One region of the Halalkalibacillus sediminis genome, then DNA from elsewhere that is predicted to be linked to it. Evidence: a T-box and tRNA genes for the amino acid it is inferred to sense, from the RefSeq annotation. Region 1 holds a T-box; the other holds one or more tRNA genes.
What was found. A T-box is a leader RNA that pairs with one kind of tRNA and senses whether it is charged. The one in region 1 lies ahead of pheS (phenylalanine--tRNA ligase subunit alpha), so its partner is inferred to be a tRNA-Phe.

Region 1 (10,664 bases):
TAAAGAACTAGAGATCTTCACGATTTCCCAGAAAGTTGGTCAAGGTCTACCAATGTGGCTTCCGAAAGGGGCAACAATCCGTCGTACGATCGAACGTTATATTGTCGATATCGAGGAGCGTTTAGGTTATGACCACGTTTATACTCCTGTACTAGGGAGCGTCGATCTTTATAAGACAAGTGGTCACTGGGATCATTATCAAGATGATATGTTCCCTGAAATGTCGATGGATAACGAAGATTTAGTTCTTCGCCCAATGAATTGTCCGCATCATATGATGGTTTATAAAAATCAGCTGCACAGCTATCGTAATCTTCCGGTACGTATTGCAGAACTTGGTCAGATGCACCGTTATGAAATGTCGGGTGCACTTGCTGGGCTTCAACGTGTAAGAGGTATGACATTGAATGACGCACACATTTTCGCTCGTCCTGATCAATTGAAAGAAGAATTCATCCGAGTAGTACGCTTGGTACAGAATGTATACAAGGATTTCGGTATTGAAGATTATTACTTCCGTCTCTCGTATCGTGATCCTGAGGATAAGGAAAAATACGTTGATAACGATGAAATGTGGAACAGAGCAGAAGCTCTTCTGAAAGATACCATGGAAGAGATGGATGTTGACTATGTAGAAGCGGCTGGAGAAGCAGCATTCTACGGTCCGAAATTAGATGTTCAAGTGAAGACAGCACTTGGAAAAGACGAAACAATGTCTACCGTCCAACTTGATTTCCACTTACCAGAGCGATTCGACTTGACGTATATCGGTGAAGATGGCAAAGAGCATCGCCCAGTCGTTATCCACCGTGGTGTAGTTGGAACAATGGAACGTTTCGTAGCTTTCTTGATTGAGGAATATAAAGGTGCATTCCCAACATGGTTAGCTCCGGTTCAAGCTCGAATCATACCTGTATCATTGGATGCACATATGGAATATTCAAAGAAAGTAGAAGATCTACTTCGCGAGAATGGCGTACGAGTGGAGCTTGATACTAGAGAAGAGAAACTTGGATATAAAATACGTGAATCACAGACTCAAAAGATACCTTATTCACTTGTTCTAGGTGACAACGAAATGAACGATGAAGCGGTTAATGTCCGCAAATATGGAGAACAAGACAGTGAGACTGTATCATTAGAAAAATTCGCAGTAGATATCGCCAAAGAAATCAGCAATCGTAATTTGAAATAGCTGAGAAAGTTGAAATAGTAACCGTTGGGCAAGGATTCGGTGTTTAGGTTATAATTAAGACTGTGCGTGTTGAGCTTGACGAAGCTAGTAATCACATTTATAATTGTTGGGTCGTTACGCATGGAGCGTGGCTGCCCAATTTTTTCTTGACAATCAAAGGATTGCCTTATATACTAGGTAAGGTAATTGAATAAGGCTTATTAATGACAAGTAGAAGCACCCGCTTCTCACCTGATCGGCGCATGAAGCAGTTGGCAGGTCTCGCATTTTTCTAATTAGTTTCGCACTATTGTAGTGCGTATGATGAACGAAATGTCGTGTGGGTGCCGTCTGTGTACCGACACTTTTTTTATGTAAAAAATCTTGTCGATAATGCCTTAATTTTTTAAGAAATTCGTGGAGGTGGCTCACTATTAGCAAAGATATGAATGTGAATGAAAGCATTCGTGCTAAAGAAGTTCGACTAATTGATTCGAATGGCGATCAGTTGGGAGTAAAAACAAAGAGCGAAGCATTGGATATTGCTGAAAATGCAAATCTAGACTTAGTTCTGGTTGCTCCGACAGCTAAACCGCCTGTTGCTCGTATCATGGATTACGGTAAATATCGTTTTGAGCAGCAGAAGAAAGAGAAAGAAGCACGCAAAAAACAGAAGATCATCAATGTTAAAGAGGTGCGTCTGACGCCAGTAATCGAAGAACATGACTTTAATACGAAATTGCGTAATGCTCATAAATTTCTCACTAAAGGTGATAAAGTCAAAGTTTCTGTTCGTTTCCGTGGACGTGCGATTACACACAAGGATCTCGGTAAAAAAGTCCTTGATCGTTTTGCGGACAACTGCAAAGACTTGGCAGACATCGAATCAAAACCGAAGATGGAAGGCCGTAGCATGTTCTTAATGCTTGCTCCAAAGAATGAAAAGCAGTAATCGGAAGAATAAAATCATTAGAGGAGGAAATTATTATGCCTAAAATGAAAACGCACAAAGGTTCTCAGAAGCGTTTCAGCAAAACTGGAACTGGAAAATACAAGCGTTCACACGCATTCACTAGTCACTTATTCAGAAACAAAACTCAGAAGCAAAAGCGTCGCTTAAGCAAATCTGGTTTAGTTTCTAAAGGTGATGAAGGTCGTTTGAAGAAGTTATTACCATACAAGTAAGCTAGAGCTTACTTTTCATAACATCGAGTTTATTTAGGAGGGATTCCAATGCCACGTGTTAAAGGTGGAACAGTTACGCGTAAAAGACGTAAACGCATATTGAAATTAGCAAAAGGTTATTATGGTTCGAAAAGAACTTTATTTAAAACAGCAAAACAGCAGGTAATGAAGTCAGGTCAGTATGCATACCGTGACCGCAGACAAAAGAAACGTGAATTCCGTAAATTATGGATCGCACGTATCAACGCTGCAGCTCGTATGAACGATCTTTCTTACAGCCGTCTAATGCACGGTTTGAAACTTGCTGGTGTTGACGTTAACCGTAAAATGCTAGCTGAATTAGCTGTAAATGATGAACAAGCATTCACAGCAATTGCCGACCAAGCAAAATCAGCATTGAAATAATTTTAGTTTAAAAACTCTTTCCGACGGCGGGGAGAGTTTTTTTGTTTTTGAAAAAGGTGTTGAGATAGAGAGGAGAAGTCTACGTCAAAAAGAGGTTACATTGTGCTTTTATAGATCGAAGGAATTAAATTGAACATAAAAAATTCCATGCTCCTCTAATTAGGAACATGGAATTCATTTATTATGCTATTTCGATTACGATTTTTCCTTTTGCGTGTTGAGTTTCACTGAGTGCATGCGCTTCTTTTATTCCTTCTTCTGATAGAGGGAAATAATGTCCCACGACTGGTTTAACCTTTTCATCTGCTAATAATTTAGCAATTTTATTCAACTGTTCCCCTTTTGGCTCTAACCATACGAAACCAGCTTTTACATTTTTCTTGGATGCAAGATCTTCATCTGGAGGTGCCGCAAGCGATGCTAATGCACCACCATCTTTTAATACTTCATAACTTTTTTCTTGAATATCTCCACCGAGCGTATCTAGCACAAAATCAAAATTAGTTAGCTCTTCATCAAAGTTTTGTTTAGTATAATCAATAACTTCATCTGCACCTAATGACTTTAAAAATTCTACATTTTTCGTGCTAGCTGTGGTTGCGACATAAGCCCCAGTATTTTTGGCTAATTGGATAGCCATAGTTCCGACACCGCCAGCTCCAGCATGAATTAAGACCCGGTCTCCTTCTTGGATGTTGCCGAAGTCGTAAAGAGATTGCCACGCTGACATCGCAGTTAATGGAACAGAGGCAGCCTCTTGGAAACTTATATTATTAGGTTTCTTCGCAAGTAGGTGTGCATCAATTGTGGTATACTCTGCATACGTTCCTTTATTGGTCAGTTCAGGACGTGCAAATACCTCGTCTCCCACTTTGAAATCTTTAACGTCGTCAGCAACTTCTTCAATGATACCTGCAGAGTCCCATCCTAGTATGATTGGGAAATCAAAAGGTACCATCGACTGTAAATATCCTTCACGCAGCTTCCAGTCAATCGGGTTAATCGAACTTGCCTTTTGCTTCACGACAACCTGACCTTCCGCTGGTGTGGGTTGTTCCATTTCTACTTCTTTTAATTCATCTCTTCCACCGTATTGTTCAATTACGATTGCTTTCATTGTTCTCACCCTCTTATGATGTGATTTCGTAACACATCTGCAATTATAAGTGTTGACCTCTCGTTAAAAAAATATTCAGCTCACAGAAAAAGGATATGCTACAATAGTCCATAGAATTTATTAGAAAACAGGTGAGATCATGTACATATATTTATTCTCTCTAGTATTTTTCGCAAGCATCGTAGGATTCATCATGATGTGGCGCGACAAACGTAAAGCAGAACGTCATCAATGGCGTATTTCTGAAGGCACCTTGTGGGCGGTAGCAATTTCTGGAGGTGCTCCTGGAATGTGGCTTGGAATGATGGTCTTCCGCCATAAGACGAAGCACATACAATTCAAATACGGCCTACCTATTCTCACAATCATCTGGATGATTTTTCTGCTCTGACCTCTGTCATAATAGCTCGTCTCTTGTCATATACATCTAGAAAGACGAGCGGAAGGGGTTTGTAAATGGAGCAGGTCATGACATGGGTGAATAGTTCAGCGGACACAACGCCTTACTTCGCGCCAGTATTATTTATCTTTTTTCATATTATCCGACCGTTCCTTTTTATCCCGGTCGGATTTATTTGTATTGCTGGCGGTCTGATGTTCGGTATGACATTCGGGTCTATCTATTCTTTTATAGGGGTTACACTCTCTAGTCTTATTTTCTATTTTTTTATCAAACAAATGCCTGACTTATTCGAACGATTCAACCGTATGCGTGAGAAGATTTTCGGGAAGCACCAGGCATTCAATTTGCCGCAAGTAATGCTTTTACGCATCATTCCATTCATTCACTTTCACTTGATCTCATTATGCATCATTGAAATGACACGTAACTTCAAAGAATACGCCAAGGCTTCATTGGTAAGTAACCTCCCTTTGGCTGTGGTATATACTTCGTTTGGTCAATGGTTCCAATCTTTACAAATCGAATACGCTCTCATCCTATTAGCTGCTATTCTGATACTTTTTTATGTCATCCGAAAAAAAGAAATCATCATGAAATGGGAAGATTTTTTTCAACCTGACCTACAAAAATAAATCCGATGTTATAATAGGCGAAGGAGGGTGATTCGATGAAATGGGACGAGCTTTATGAGATGCAAACTGAGTTAGACGAAAAAATTCTTTCTAACATTCCGCAGAATCGTGAGGATGTTATTTCAGAAAAAACGTTGGCGCTCGTCGTTGAAATCAGCGAACTTGCCAACGAAACTAGATGTTTTAAGTATTGGAGTAAGAAAGGACCGAATAAACGCGAAGTCATTCTAGAAGAGTATGTAGATGGTTTTCACTTCATTCTTTCTTTAGGGTTGGACTTTAATTTTCGATTCGATCCTGGCCAGTACTCAAAGAAGTCGTTTACTGATTTGACAGAAGCTTTTCATAACGTATATGAAACGATTTATTCTTTTAAAAATAATCCCACAAGTAAGGGTTATCAGGATATGATGGCGACTTATCTCTCACTTGGTTATATTCTTGACTTTTCTGAACAAAATATTATGAAAGCTTATGCGGAGAAAAACCAAGTAAATCATGAAAGGCAGCATTCAGGATATTAAACTTTTGTGAATTTTCCGTAATAAAGTTATAATATCAATTGTGTAAACGATACCAAAAGGAGGAATTCAAATGGCAAAATTAGATGAAACATTAACGATGCTAAAGGATCTTACAGACGCAAAAGGGATCCCTGGAAATGAAAAAGAACCTCGTGAGGTAATGAAAAAGTACATAGCTCCTCATGCAGATGAGGTGACAACCGATGGTTTGGGAAGTTTAATCGCGAAAAAAGTTGGCGATGCGGATGGACCAAGAGTAATGGTTGCTGGTCACTTGGATGAAGTTGGCTTTATGGTAACTCGAATTGATGATAATGGATTTGTGTATTTTCAGACAGTCGGTGGCTGGTGGAACCAAGTCATGCTTGCTCAGCGTGTGACTCTAATGACACGCAAAGGGGATGTGACTGGGGTAATCGGATCGAAGCCTCCACATATTTTGTCTCCGGAAGCACGTAAGAAACCAGTTGAAATCAAAGATATGTTCATTGATATCGGAGCTTCTAGCAAAGAAGAAGCGGCAGAATTCGGAGTCCGTCCAGGAGATTCTGTTGTTCCTTACTTTGATTTCACGGTGATGAATAATGAAAAATTATTACTAGCAAAAGCATGGGATAACCGTATTGGCTGTGCAATCGCAATCGATGTATTGAAGCAGCTTCAAGGTCAGAGTCACCCTAACACGGTATATGGTGTCGGTACAGTTCAAGAAGAAATCGGATTGCGTGGAGCTCGTACTTCAGCTCATGCGGTGCAACCAGATATCGGTTTCGGTGTTGACGTAGGTATTGCTGGTGATATGCCAGGAGTTGCTGATAAAGATGCAGCAAGTAAGATGGGTGAAGGACCTCAGATCGTCCTTTATGATGCGTCGATGGTTTCTCATAAAGGTGTCCGTGATTTTGTATTAGACGTAGCAGATGAATTAAGCATCCCATATCAATATGAATCGATGCCAGGAGGCGGAACTGATTCAGGTAACATCCACCTGACAGCGAATGGTGTACCTTCGTTATCAATCACTGTTCCAACTCGTTACATCCACTCCCACGCTGCTATGCTACACCGTGATGACTTCGAAAACACTGTTAAATTAGTGGTTGAAGTAATCAAGCGTTTAGACCGTGAAACAGTTGAAAAGTTAACATTTAGCTAAATAATTAAAGCCTTCGGATACTGTTCCGAAGGCTTTTTCCAATAATGGGGTGTACCAAATCTATAACTTTTGAACTTCTTCGTGCAACATGTTTAGCATCTGATCTTTATCTTCTTCAGAAGCTTGCTCCCATATCATTTCAAAAAGCACACCTAAGCCTGGAAGCATCTTTTCTTCACCACTTTGGATCGCATCAATGATTGTTGCCTCAAGTTGTTCTTCGTTATTTCCTGCAACATTACTTCTAATTGCTTGACGTAAATTTAAATCCATTTAAACCACCTCATATGCATTTTGATTCTAGTTTGACCAATTGAAGGAAGACTATGTATGATTAACTTAAAAAAAGACTTTGTTTAAAGTTTGTTGTCGATACAGAAAAATAGCTCGCTTTCCGCGGACAACGCCTCAGCCTCCTCGAAAGCTACGCTTTCTGCGGGGTCTTCAACTGTTGCTTTTCCCGCAGGAGTCTCGCCATTTTTCTAAAACAACGATAAATATCAACAATGAGTATTAACAGAGTCTAAAAAAAGAGTGAGGGACTCCAATGATTGAATCGAATCAAAACCAACATATAAAGCAATGGAAGAAACTTCATAAAAAGAAATATCGAGAAGAAGAGCAACTCTTTTTAGTCGAAGGGTGGCATCTTGTAGAAGAAGCGATGCAGAGCGAGTGGCATGTGGAAAATATCATCCGCACAGAAAATATCGATATTCCTGAACATTGGCGTCACGTGCCAGTCACATTAGTTTCTAAAAAGATATTTTCTGAAATATCACAGACGGAAACACCTCAGGGGATTATCGCGGTTGTTCGACAGAAAGACATGACTGATTTCAACCATGAGAAGCTTCTGTTATTAGACGGTGTACAAGATCCAGGAAACGTTGGAACAATCATTCGTAGTGCCCTGGCTTTCGGAATCGATGCAGTCATTCTTGGTAAAGGTTCAGTAGATCTTTTTAATGAAAAGGTTCTTAGATCAACCCAAGGAGCATTTTTTCATCTACCGGTGGTTCGAGGAGATTTAAATGAATGGGTTACACAACTTCAGACTAAAGATATACCTGTATACGGAAGTGCTTTGGATCGTGAAGCGACGCCTCTATCGGAACTCCACAAAACTGATCGTTTCGCTATTGTGGTAGGAAATGAGGGGAGTGGAATTCAAGATGACATCTTATCTCAAGTCGATCAAAAAGTGTTCATTCCCATCCAAGACGAAAGTGAATCGTTGAATGTGGGAGTAGCTACAAGTATTATGCTGTATCATTTTTCAACGGATTGAAAGGCTTTTTAAACATGTGTGAAAAGAGTGGCATATAATTGTCTAGCTCGAATCACTACGTTTCAATGTAGGCGCTTGAGCCTTTCTAAATAAAAACTTGTCTAACCCAAACGCCCATCAACTAGTCAATTTCAAAGAGGATCAGTCAATAAGTCAACATCCGTTCGCTAACTCACGGTGTTTCCTTTATTTCTGATACTCTTCTCCAATTGATACGTTGATAAGAGGGCGCTTGAGCTTTTCTAAATAAAAACTTGCGCAATACCGGATTTTTTTCTATAATACATTGAGAACAAATGAATCGAAAAAGCTATGAATGAGCCTAGTAAGTTCCTACCAAATCCGTTTGCAGGGAAGAGATACCTTGACTGAAAGTGTCTTTATTCGGATTAGAACTGAATTTCACTCAGGAGCTGGCGCTTGGACCTCTCACAAAGAGTAAAGGTAGCCCGGATAAGATCAATCCGTTATTTGAATGAAGTGGTGCAGTCTCGTGACTGTTCAACCAGGGTGGTAACACGGAATGCAAACTCGTCCCTATTTTATGGGAGGAGTTTTTTTATTTTGTCATATATAAAGGAGGAACAAGTCGTGAAAGAGCGATTACAAGAATTAAAGCAGGAAGCACTTGAGAAAATTCAAGCTGCTGATGACACGAAAGCTCTCCAGGATGTACGCGTTTACTATCTTGGTAAGAAGGGCCAAATTACAGATGTTCTTAAAGGGATGGGTAAACTGTCTAAAGAGGAACGTCCAGTGATTGGTCAACTAGCAAATGAAGTTAGAGACACGCTCACAGAAGCACTTGATTCAAAATCTGAACAACTTGAAAATGAACAAATCGAAAAACAATTGAGGGAAGAAGCGATTGACGTAACACTTCCTGGTAAACCTGTTCAAGCTGGTGGATCGCATCTTTTGATGGATGTTATTCGTGATATCGAAGACCTTTTCACCAGTATGGGGTATGAAGTGGCTGAGGGTCCAGAAGTTGAGACGGATTATTACAACTTTGAAGCTCTAAACCTACCTAAAGGTCACCCGGCAAGAGATATGCAGGATACTTTTTATATTACCGAAGAATTATTAATGCGTACACATACATCACCTGTTCAAGCACGTACGATGAACAGACACGAAGGTCGCGGTCCGGTCAAAATCATTTGTCCTGGAAAAGTTTACCGTCGTGACACGGATGATGCAACACACTCGCACCAGTTCACACAAATTGAAGGACTGTATGTTGATGAAAAAATTCGCATGAGTGACTTAAAAGGGACATTGAATGTGCTAGCGAAGCATCTTTTCGGTGAAGATCGTAAAATCCGCTTGCGTCCAAGTTACTTCCCGTTTACTGAACCTTCTGTCGAGATGGATATTTCATGCAAGGTTTGCGGCGGAGAAGGTTGTTCCGTATGTAAAGGGTCAGGCTGGATTGAAATTCTTGGTGCAGGAATGGTCCATCCGAACGTTCTAGAGATGGCTGGATTCGATCCGGACAAATATACAGGTTTCGCTTTCGGAATGGGGCCTGAACGAATTGCCATGTTGAAATACGGTATTGAAGATATCCGTCATTTCTACACGAATGATGTCCGATTCTTAAAACAATTTCACAGAGTATAAAGGAGGAATGAGACAATGTTAGTATCTTTAAAATGGTTAAATCAATATGTAAAAATTGATGACCTTGATTCAGAAGAATTAGCTGAAAAAATTACGAAAAGTGGAGTAGAAGTCGAACAGGTCATTCCTCCACAACTGGACAACGATCAAATCGTCGTTGGTTATGTTGAAAAATGTGAACAACATCCTAATGCGGACAAATTGAATGTCTGCCAGGTCAATACGGGCGAAGAAACTTCACAAATCATTTGTGGGGCACCTAATGTAGCGGCTGGCCAACATGTCATAGTTGCAAAGCCTGGCGCTCGTTTGCCAGGAGGTATGAAAATCAAGAAAGCTAAGCTACGTGGAGAGCCATCAGAAGGAATGATTTGTTCTCTGCAAGAGCTTGGAATGGATGAAAAGTTCGTCCCTGAGAAGTACCAAGACGGAATATATGTAATTGAAGAAGAGGTTACTCCTGGAGAGCCAGCATGTCCTCTATTGAACCTGGATGACACGGTTATCGAGTTTGAATTAACACCTAACCGCGCGGATTGTTTAAGTATGCTAGGGATGGCATACGAAACTGCTGCAATTTATGATCGTAATATTGAGCTACCAGATACAACTGTGCAGATATCTGAAGAACCATCTAGTGACCATGTTTCAGTTTCAATTGAAGACAAAGAAATGAATCCTTATTACGGAGCATGGATTATTAAGGATATAACAGTACACGATTCACCACTATGGCTTCAAAACCGTTTGATCAGTGCAGGCATCCGTCCAATCAACAATGTTGTCGACGTTACGAACTATGTATTGCTTGAATATGGTCAGCCTTTACACGCGTTTGATTTCGATCGTTTCGGGTCAGATAAAGTGGTCACTCGTGCTGCTAAAGAAGGTGAAACGATTGTGACCCTCGATGGAGAGGAGCGCACGTTGAAAGCTGATCAGCTCGTCATCACTAACGGAGAGAAAGCGCACGCAATCGCTGGAGTAATGGGTGGCGAAGAATCAGAAGTTCAAGAAGACACGAACACAATTTTATTAGAAGCGGCTTATTTCGATCCCCAAACGGTACGCCGTGCTTCAAAAGATCATGGTATACGTAGTGAAGCAAGTGTCCGTTTCGAAAAAGGTCTCGACATCACCCGTGTTAAAGA
Region 2 (10,664 bases), on a different contig from region 1:
TCAAAAAAGCTTGCTCCAAATTGTAACTAAGCAGTTGAATCCGTTCATTGATCGATTCATTGAAATTATCTCTAAGCTGTCCCTCTAATTGATTGACAAAATAAGCCCCAATCACTTGAATAGCGATCAATAGGAGCAAAATATATACGATGATAAATTTTATCTGAATGGATTTGAAAAATCCCCAAAACTTACTCATTGAATCTACTCCTGTTCAGGGTTACGTAAGTAGTAGCCGACTCCTCTCCGAGTGACAATCCACGTAGGGTTGCTTGGGTTCTCTTCGATTTTTTCGCGTAATCTGCGTACGGTAACGTCGACGGTTCTCACATCACCATAGTAATCATAGCCCCAAACTGTTTCTAGTAAATGTTCACGAGTCATGACTTGTTCAATATGTTTCGATAAGTATAAAAGCAACTCAAACTCACGGTGAGTCAAATCGATCGGTTCACCATCACGAGTCACTGAATAATTTTCACGGTTGATCTCTAGTCTTCCTATTTTAATATTTGGTGTACCTGAGGCACCAGCACTCGCTTCATCGCTACCGATTCTACGCAAGTTGGCCTTAACTCTAGCGACTACTTCGCGATTACTGAATGGCTTCGTTACGTAATCATCTGCACCTAATTCAAGACCCAGCACTTTGTCTATTTCAGAATCTTTCGCTGTAATCATGATGATAGGAATTTGATAATCTTTTCTTATTTCTCTACAAACTTCCATCCCATCTTTTTCAGGAAGCATGATGTCTAATAATATGAGGTCTGGCTCTTCCTTATGGGTTAAACGAATAGCTTCATCACCATCATAGGCGCATATCACTTCGTATCCTTCTTTTTCAAGGTTGAACTGTAATATGTCTGCAATCGGTTTTTCATCGTCTACAACTAGCACTTTGTATTTCATTATAAGACACCTTCCTTATTGAAAAAATGATGTAATACTTCTATTTTAACTTTATTATGTAAAAATGTCTTATCATTCGATGAAAGAACTCGTGAACTATTTTAAGAAAAGCGCAAATGCCCGATTAGAAACGTAGAGGTTGGAGCTCTTCAACTGAGATAAAGAAAGCGTTTACGCTTTCTTAAAAAAGATATAATAAAACCTCTAGCTGCGAGAGCTAGAGGTTAATCTATCTTCTTAGTGATAATTTGCTGGATTGACTAATGATCCATTTTTACGGATTTCATAGTGTAAGTGAATACCAGTAGAATTACCTGTGGATCCCATTACACCGATTTTATCACCTTTTTGTACTTTCTGTCCGACTGAAACATTTAGAGAGCTCATATGCGCGTATAGAGTTGTAAAACCATTTTTATGATTAATGACGACTTTATTTCCATAACCGCCACTATCCCATCCAGCTTCAACAACAACACCAGTATCTGCAGCTAGGATCGAACGGTTTGTTACTCCGGCAATATCCATTCCTTTATGGTAAGAGCCCCAACGAGGTCCCTTGTGACTAGAAATGTAACCACCGACTGCAGGCCATGAGAAGTTTCCAGAACCTACTGAAGGAAGTGGCTTCGTACCTTCAAGGATTATTTTATTTTGCGGCTCTTCTACTACTTCTTCTGAAACCTTATTCTCTTCAAGAACTTCATTGTTCTTAGTTACTACTTCATAAGTAATGACTTTCTTACCTTTTGAACCTTCTTGTTCAACTTTTGTTTCGCCTACATAGATCTCATCAGATTTCTTTGTTTCTTCCTCGAAATCTAATGACTCTTCCTCAGTTCGTTGTGTAGTATAAGTTACATCAATTGGAGTGCTTTCAGAAGTCACTTTAACTGATTGCCCAGCTTGAACAATTGATTCTTCCTCTATATCAGGGTTCAATTCAACCAACTCATCAACTGATAAGTCATAATTCCCTGCCACTTGATTCAAATCAGTATCTTGTTGAGGGGTATGTACCTCTTCACCTGTACCTCGTTCAATCAATTTAACCAATTGAGCCGTTTCAAGTAATTGAGTTGGATTAACTTTTTCTTTTGAAAATGTAACTTTATCTTCAATTGATACGTCTATTACAGTAGAACCATCATTTAGTGTAACAGTTTCGTTTTCTTGTTCTTTATCATCTTCCTTCGTTTCATCATCTGAGCTCTCAGCTTTTACAGCCATTTTTGCAAGATCAGAAGGAAGGTACTCTGAAAGTTCTACAGATTCGTTAAGGTCAACATCTTTTAGTAGGTTATATTCTTTTTTCAACTCCTCAGGTAAATATTGACTGATGATTTGGTTCAGAGCTTTGTTCGCTTGGTCTAAATCTTTTACAAAACCAATAGATTGACCGTTCATCTTAAGCTCGATTGCTTCGACCTGGTATTCTATGGAATCATTTAACGTATTAAGTACTGATTCTGATTCATCTACAGTATCGAAAACTTTTTCTTTTACAAAATCGATATCTTTTTCAGAAACTAGTTTCATATCTTCATGGTTAGCTTCTGCATCTTTTTTGTGTTGATCAAGAAAACTTTGAATCTCTTCTTTACTTTCTACTGTACCGATATGTTTATCATCTAGGTAAACGTGGTAAACATTATCTAGATCAGTGCCAAGGGACTCAGCGTAAACCGAACCAAAAGCAATAATTGCACCTGCACTTGTAGTTATAGTTATTTTCTTCAAAAGAGAGCCATTCAAAGTCTGTTTTGCTTTGTTAAGCCCACCTCTAAAACGAGTCAACAAATTTCTCACGAATCTTTCCCCCATTTAGAGCTATCCTTATATTTTTAGCTATTTTTCTTTTATTTTTTTAATGACACTCCTATAATCTATCATATTTATTATTGATGTGAAAAGTATCCTAGTAGTTTTGTAATGAACTTGTATAATATTTTACAATAATTACCTATTTTATCGGGTGAAAAGGCGATTTTAGTGTAAAAAGTAACTTTTTTGAGTCCTTTAGTCTGAATTTTATAGGCAATTGTAACGACTTTGTAACATAACACGAAACCATGTCGAAACACTTCTAATATCGTCACTTATGCGGCTATAAACTGTTATTTCTACATAAAAAAATCAGAATCCACAATAGATTCTGAGTGATTTTGAAATGGTGGCTCGGGACGGAATCGAACCGCCGACACACGGATTTTCAGTCCGTTGCTCTACCGACTGAGCTACCGAGCCATAATAATTATAAAATTGTAGTGAGACTTAGCGGGCTTAAATTGCATTGCCTGTGCTCGTCGTGTTGCAAGTTTCTCTGTGGCGCCCTTCACTCCTCGCAAAGCTACTCTGATGTTATTCACTGAAGTTAACGCTTAGCTACCGAGCCATAATAATTATAATATTGTAGTGTGTTCGCCGTAATAAAAAATGGCGGTCCGGACGGGACTCGAACCCGCGACCTCCTGCGTGACAGGCAGGCATTCTAACCAACTGAACTACCGGACCAACTAATTTATCGGACAGCGTTAATCTTACCACAATTTAAAATAGAAAGACAAGGCTTTTTTTGAATATTCCCCTTTATAATAAAGTCAGGCATTCATGGGTTATTGCTTAGAATTGATAAACATAAGAAAACCTCGAGCTCATAATAGAACTCGAGGCTGAATTATATAGTTTCTATAGCTTTGTTTTGCTCAGATTACTTAATATATCTCGTTTTGAACAATTGTTTGTGCACGATCTGGACCTACAGAAAAGATTGAGACAGGGATATTGATCAGTTCTTCGATTTTCTGAATATATTTCTGTGCATTAATAGGCAAGTCTTCGAAAGTTCGAACCTCCGTAAGGTCTTCCTCCCACCCAGGTAATGTTTCATATACTGGTTTACATTCCTTCAATACATTTAGGCTTGCCGGATAACCTTTGAATGTCTCACCATTATATTCATAAGCCACACAAATTTTGACTTCCTTTAATCCTGTCAAAACATCAATCGAATTCAATGAGATATCTGTCATTCCACTTGTACGTCTCGCGTGGTTGACGACCACTGCATCAAACCACCCTACTCTGCGGGCTCTTCCAGTAGTCGTACCGTATTCTCTTCCGATTTCTCTTATTCTGTCACCGATTTCATCATTCAACTCCGTTGGGAATGGTCCATCTCCCACACGAGTTGTGTAAGCTTTAGAGACTCCAACGACTTTCTCTATGTTATTAGGTCCGATTCCACTACCGACAGCTACACCAGCAGCTGAAGTATTAGAGGAAGTCACATACGGATATGTCCCATGATCGATATCTAACATGACTCCTTGTGCCCCTTCAAATAGGACATGTTCTTTCTGGTTGATCGAGTCTTCTAACAACATCGCTGTGTCTGTGATGTAAGGAGCAAGCTTCTCGCCATATTCGAGATAATCTTGATAAATAGACTCTGGGGATAATGGCTGAGCGCCGTACAATTTTTCGAGCCATAGGTTTTTCTCTTCTACTTGTTGAGTAACTTTCTCTTTTAAAGCAGAAGCATCTAATAAATCCGCCATACGAATTCCTAAGCGGTTGACTTTATCAGCATAAGCAGGGCCAATCCCTTTTTTGGTCGTTCCAATTTGTTTATCTTTTCCTTTGGATTCTTCTTGTAAACGATCCAACTCAATATGATAAGGCATGATTACTTGAGCTCTTTCACTGATTCTTAAGTGGGCGATGGACAAGTCATGCCCCTTTATATAGTCCATTTCTTTTAATAACGCTTTCGGGTTGATCACCATTCCATTACCTAAGATACATAGTTTGTCTGGGTTGAAAATGCCTGATGGAATAAGGTGGAGTTTATAGGTTTCTCCATCGAATTGGATCGTATGTCCTGCATTGTCTCCCCCTTGATATCTAGCAATCACTTTTGCTTGTTTAGCCAGGAAATCAGTTATTTTACCTTTACCTTCGTCTCCCCATTGTGTACCAACTACTACAGCGGTCGTCATGATTGACCCTCCTATATATTCACTATCTATTTACTATCATTGTTATCAATTAACAAAATACATTCATATACTACCAGTCTTGAGCCATTTATTCAATGCAAAAAACGAACATTATATAAGAAATATATGTATTTGTACGATTTTTAACTTGGTTAGAATTTATTAAATCCATACAAAAACCCGCTATTTTAAGCGGGCTTTAATCTTAGACAATCATCGCTAAGCAGGCGGTACATCTGCTTCCCCGTATCTCCTGTCTAAATCAACAAACTTATTATATTCCTTCACAAAGGCTAATTCTACTGTTCCTATAGGTCCATTACGTTGTTTAGCTATGATGATCTCGATAATATTCTCATTCTCAGATTCATCATCGTAATAGTCATCGCGGTATAAGAATCCGATGATATCTGCGTCCTGCTCGATACTCCCGGACTCACGTAAGTCTGACATCATTGGACGTTTATCTTGTCTCTGTTCCACACCACGGGACAACTGAGACAATGCAACAACAGGAACTTCAAGTTCCCTTGCCAGGGCTTTTAACTGACGAGAGATTTCTGATACCTCTTGCTGTCTATTTTCCCGACTATTACCGCTTCCCTGTATTAGTTGGAGATAGTCGATCATAACCATGCCAATGCCTTGTTCTTGTTTCAAACGGCGGCATTTCGAACGGATCTCATTCACTTTTACACCTGGTGTATCATCAATAAAAATACCAGCGTCCGACAAGCTACCCATAGCCATCGTCAGTTTGCCCCAGTCTTCTGACTGTAAACTACCCGTTCTAAGTCTTTGTGCATCAATGTTACCTTCAGCACATAGCATACGCATGACGAGTTGTTCTGCACCCATCTCCAAGCTGAATATGGCTACGTTCTCTTGAGCATTCACTGCCACGTTCTGAGAGATGTTCAACGCAAATGCCGTCTTACCTACAGATGGTCGGGCTGCAATGATAATCAAATCATTTTTCTGAAAGCCTGAGGTAATATGATCTAAATCTTTATATCCTGTAGGTACACCTGTTACATCCTCATCATGGTGATGCAGCTGTTCAATGTTATCGTAAACATTGATCAAGACGTCTTTGATATTACGGAATTTACTGGATGTTTTACTTTGAGAGACATCAAGCATCGTCTTCTCAGCATAATCTAAAACATCTTCTACCTCTTCACTCTCTTCATATGTGTTAGTAACGATATTGGTAGCAGCTGAAATGATTCTGCGGAGCATCGATTTTTCTTGGACGATTCTCGCGTAATATTCGATGTTAGCTGCAGTAGGCACTGAGTTCGCAATATCCGTAAGGTAAGAAACCCCGCCTACTTCATCCAATATTTGAAGATCACTCAGCTCAGTGGTGATCGTAACTAGATCGATCGGTTCACCTTTATCTGTTAAACGGACCATTGTCTCGAATAATCTTTGGTGACTGATTCTATAAAAATCATCTGCTTCCAGGATTTCTGAAGCAGAAACTATTGCGTTCGGCTCTAAGAAAACCGCCCCTAAAACCGACTGTTCCGCCTCTATATTATGGGGTGGGGTTCGGTCGTTTTCAAATTCTGCCACATCGTGTCCTCCTTTATGATTGGAACGATTAAACTTCTTTTACATGTACCTTCATTGTTGCAATCACATCGTTGTGAATTTTTACTGGTACATCTGTATAACCAAGAGAACGGATAGGATCATCTAGTTCGATTTTCCGCTTGTCCACTTTGATGTTATGAGACTTCTTCAACTCTTCAGCAATTTGCTTGCTTGTGATTGAACCAAACAGTCGGCCTTCTTTTCCGGATTTCGCTGTCAGTTGAACGGTCAGATTTTCAATTTCCTTCTTAAGTTCTTTTGCTCGATCTAACTCTGCCTGTTTCTCCTCTTCTTTTTTTCTTTGTTCGCCCTCTAGTTGCTTCATATTCCCTGCAGAAGCTTCGACAGCTAAATTATTTTTAAGCAAGTAGTTTCTTGCATAGCCTTCGGAAACATTCTTCACTTCGCCTTTTTTCCCTTTACCTTTAACGTCCTTAGTGAAAATTACTTTCATGAATTGTCTCCCCCTTCTAAATAATCCTCAATGATATCTCTTAATTGTTCTTCCACTTGATCAATCGTTGTATCTTCTAATTGGGTAGCCGCATTCGTCAAGTGGCCGCCCCCGTTCATTTTCTCCATGATCACTTGAACATTCACTTCTCCAAGAGAACGTGCACTCACACCGATCTTTCCATCTTTTCTTTCAGAAATAACGAAAGAAGCTTTGACTCCACTCATGGTGAGTAAAGTATCGGCAGCCTGGGCGATAATAATCGCTCCGTATGTTTCTCCCTCTACGCCTTTAGCGATGGCAATTCCTTCTGTATATTGCGTTGTATTTTTAATCAATTCACTTCTTCTGACGTAAACATCAATATCTTCTTTAAGCAGTTGCTGAACTAGGACTGTATCTGCACCTTTAGAACGTAAGTAAGAAGCTGCATCAAAAGTTCTTGAACCTGTTCTCAAGGTGAATGACTTCGTATCTACCGTGATTCCTGCTAGTAACGAAGTCGCTTCTAGTGTATTCAATTTAAGTGGCCCATCTTGATACTGAAGCAATTCAGTCACGAGCTCTGCAGTTGATGAAGCATAAGGCTCCATGTACACAAGCGTCGGATCATTAATGAATTCTTCAGCACGTCTATGGTGGTCGATCACCACTACATGTTCTGTCTTCGTGAGTAATCGATCTTCCATGACCAGCGAAGGTTTATGAGTGTCCACGACTACTACAAGCGTATTCTTAGTAACCATATCCATCGACTGTTCTGGAGTCACAAACCACTGAGCGATCGATACGTCATCATCAATGGCATCCATTAAGCGTTGAACCCCAGTATTGACTCCATCAGGGTCAAAGACCACATAACCTTCTTTATCGTTCTGTTGAGCTAGTTTCAAAATACCGATAGAAGCTCCGATTGAATCCATATCAGGCGTATGGTGGCCCATAATCAGGACTTTTTCACTTTCACGCACTAACTCTCTTAATGCATGAGAGATGACTCGAGCACGGACTCTAGTCCTCTTCTCCATAGGATTCGTCTTACCACCGTAGAATTTAACTTTCCCCTCTTCATCTTTAATGGCAACCTGGTCACCACCGCGCCCAAGAGCTAAGTCCAAGCTCGACTGTGCTAATTCACCAAGTTCAGGCAAATCCGCGGTGCCTTTACCAATACCGATACTCAATGTAAGAGGTACATTTTTATCTGAAATCAATTCTCTGACTTCATCCAAAATCTCAAATTTCGTCTTCTCGAGATGAGTCAGAATCTCTTTACTCATGACAGCCAAGAAACGTTCTTGTGAAATTCGCTTCATATATATTCCATAATCATTTGACCAACCATTCAAAATGGAGGTCACTTCTGAGTTCATTTGACTTTTTGAAGTGTCATCCATCGCTTGGGTCAACTCTTCATAATTGTCTAAAAAGATGACAGCTAGAATCGTTTCTTCATTATGATAACGATTTTCGAGTTCAATCTGTTTGGTCCGGTCAAAGAAATAAATGAGTCGCTCTTCTTTTTTAATGATGACCTGAAATCTCTCTTCACCAAGACCGATCCAGTACTCCTCAAATCCATCATTAATGGCTGAAATAATCTCTTCCGAGACCTCTGATAAAGGTTCACCGATTAGAGTCTTATCACCATCCATATATTTATTCATATATGGATTGGCCCACTCGATTTGGTAATCTTCATTAAACAGCACGATACCAAAAGGCATCTCTAAAAGAGCTTCCTCTCCTACCTTTTTAACTCGGTAAGATAAAGTGGTTATATAATCCTCCGTACGCTTACGCAGCCGTTCCTCTGTTCTCAAAGAAAAGAAGATAAGTAGTGCCAGGACCACCGCTAGTAACGAACCGATGACCCAGTGATAATAGATAACAATAGCTGTGAGTACGGTGGATAGTACATATAAGACCCACATATTTTTATTTAAGATTAATTGTTTGATGTCGTTCATTCATGTCATCTCCCGACAGATTGACGATATTTATCATACATTTATTTCTTAGAGACCAGTCGATCCCTAAGTTGAAAGCCTAAATCAATTATACCTAAAATTCGGAATGGATAAAGTAACAAAAAAGGAAATAGAACAAATAAAACCGTTAAAGTGATCGGTATCGCTTTAGACCATTTCTTGTAATTCGTAAAGAAAAAGGCAAAGGATAACCCTTGGATCACTATTAATAAGCCTGCCAAAGTGTAGACATTCGTTGCAACCAAATACAGGCTATCAGTTGGTTCAGTATATATCCACGTCAGGATGATTCCAGCAAAATAAATCCATATGATGGATGTAGGCAGACGAAAATCTTTGAAAGGTGGAAAAGAGTTCTTCTCTTTATGTAAACGATTAAGAATACGGTAACTAATCCACTGAGTAATGAAAGCAAATGCCACCCCTATGATGACAATCCCCGTAGGTATCAGGTAAACGAAACTTTCCATTTGATCTCTGACGATTTCTAATGTTTCTTCGTCAACGGTCTGACCCACTTGTTCAAAAAGAACTTGCAAGGTTTCGAATGAACGTTCAAGGGCTCGCCGGATCTCTTCCATCCAGTTGATATTTAAAAAGAATTGAGTGAACACATAAATCAATGCTAAACCTAATGTAAAGCCCAATGTTCCCCTCGCCCACGTTTCGTAGGCTTTTCTCTGTTCATTAATTGCAGAACCGATCGCAATCCCGCCTAGCCCCATAAATAATGTAAATGGGATCGAAACTACCGATAGCAAAATTGCCCCGATCAACATAGCAACAATGAATACTATGACGGCAGGTTTCCAACCATGCCTGGCTGTATATATAACGAAAGGCACTGGTAGTAAAAATATCGTGACTATTTTTGATAATGGTATAAAAAACGTCATTGTCAGAATAACGATGAAGATAGCAGCAAATACAGCACCTTCAGTTAATTGTTTCGATTGATTCATCTTTATTTTGCACCTTCTTCTTCTCTTCATAGACCTTTCTCTATTCTACCAACTAAAGATAAGTTGTGAAAGGAATTCATTACTTGGAGTTTTATACAGGTAATTAATAATAAATTTGCCATCATTGAAGCATACTAATCGCACATGAAAAGAAGGTGTGTCGTTATGTTTTTCAAGAGAAGAAACAACCAAAAACCTAATTCTGCACAAAAACCACGTACCGAAAGACCTTCAATAAAAGTCACCCGATCTTTAGATAAAAATATAGACTTTATCGTTAATGAATTCAATAACTCGGATGATTTGAAGGTCAGGAAAATCAAAAAAATTGATGCTACACTTATTTATTTCGAATCTTTAGTTGATCAAGATAAAATGCAAGACCGGATATTTAAGCCGATAGAACTCAGTCAAAACCTAGATACATTTGATTTGTCTCCTGCAAGAGTTTCACATGATCTGTACAGGGCTTGCAACTCATTATTAATGGGTCATACGTTATTGTTAAAAGACCATGTTGCGGAAATCAAAATTATTCCTGTTACAGACAGTAATAACCGGAATGTAGATGAACCAGCTAATGAACGAGTCGTCAGGGGCTCCCATGAGGGTTTTATAGAGAACCTGATGGTGAATCTAAACCTTCTTAGAAAAAGGATGAATGATAGCGATTTAACTGTACATTATTTCGATAAAGGTACAGAAACTTCTACTAAGATTGCGGTTGTATTTATGAATAGCC

Region 2: it has a tRNA-Phe gene. The T-box ahead of pheS (phenylalanine--tRNA ligase subunit alpha) is inferred to sense a tRNA for this amino acid. The anticodon was not compared.

What each region holds. Positions count from the first base shown of each region.
Region 1 covers NZ_PJNH01000001.1:1,074,716-1,085,379, reverse strand. The annotation lists gene thrS (threonine--tRNA ligase) at 1-1,195, shown strand, start outside; ribosomal protein L20 leader region at 1,398-1,551, shown strand; gene infC (translation initiation factor IF-3) at 1,620-2,126, shown strand; gene rpmI (50S ribosomal protein L35) at 2,162-2,359, shown strand; gene rplT (50S ribosomal protein L20) at 2,408-2,764, shown strand; gene CEY16_RS05770 (NADP-dependent oxidoreductase) at 2,946-3,881, opposite strand; gene CEY16_RS05765 (DUF1294 domain-containing protein) at 4,021-4,272, shown strand; gene CEY16_RS05760 (TVP38/TMEM64 family protein) at 4,338-4,916, shown strand; gene CEY16_RS05755 (dUTP diphosphatase) at 4,952-5,440, shown strand; gene CEY16_RS05750 (M42 family metallopeptidase) at 5,511-6,596, shown strand; gene sspI (small acid-soluble spore protein SspI) at 6,657-6,869, opposite strand; gene CEY16_RS05740 (TrmH family RNA methyltransferase) at 7,144-7,887, shown strand; T-box leader at 8,191-8,429, shown strand; gene pheS (phenylalanine--tRNA ligase subunit alpha) at 8,479-9,513, shown strand; gene pheT (phenylalanine--tRNA ligase subunit beta) at 9,529-10,664, shown strand, end outside.
Region 2 covers NZ_PJNH01000003.1:413,668-424,331, forward strand. The annotation lists gene walK (cell wall metabolism sensor histidine kinase WalK) at 1-199, opposite strand, end outside; gene yycF (response regulator YycF) at 205-912, opposite strand; gene CEY16_RS11820 (peptidoglycan DD-metalloendopeptidase family protein) at 1,150-2,721, opposite strand; tRNA gene CEY16_RS11825 (tRNA-Phe) at 3,084-3,159, opposite strand; tRNA gene CEY16_RS11830 (tRNA-Asp) at 3,350-3,426, opposite strand; gene CEY16_RS11835 (adenylosuccinate synthase) at 3,627-4,913, opposite strand; gene dnaB (replicative DNA helicase) at 5,133-6,494, opposite strand; gene rplI (50S ribosomal protein L9) at 6,523-6,969, opposite strand; gene CEY16_RS11850 (DHH family phosphoesterase) at 6,966-8,939, opposite strand; gene CEY16_RS11855 (YybS family protein) at 8,981-9,922, opposite strand; gene CEY16_RS11860 (spore germination protein) at 10,088-10,664, shown strand, end outside.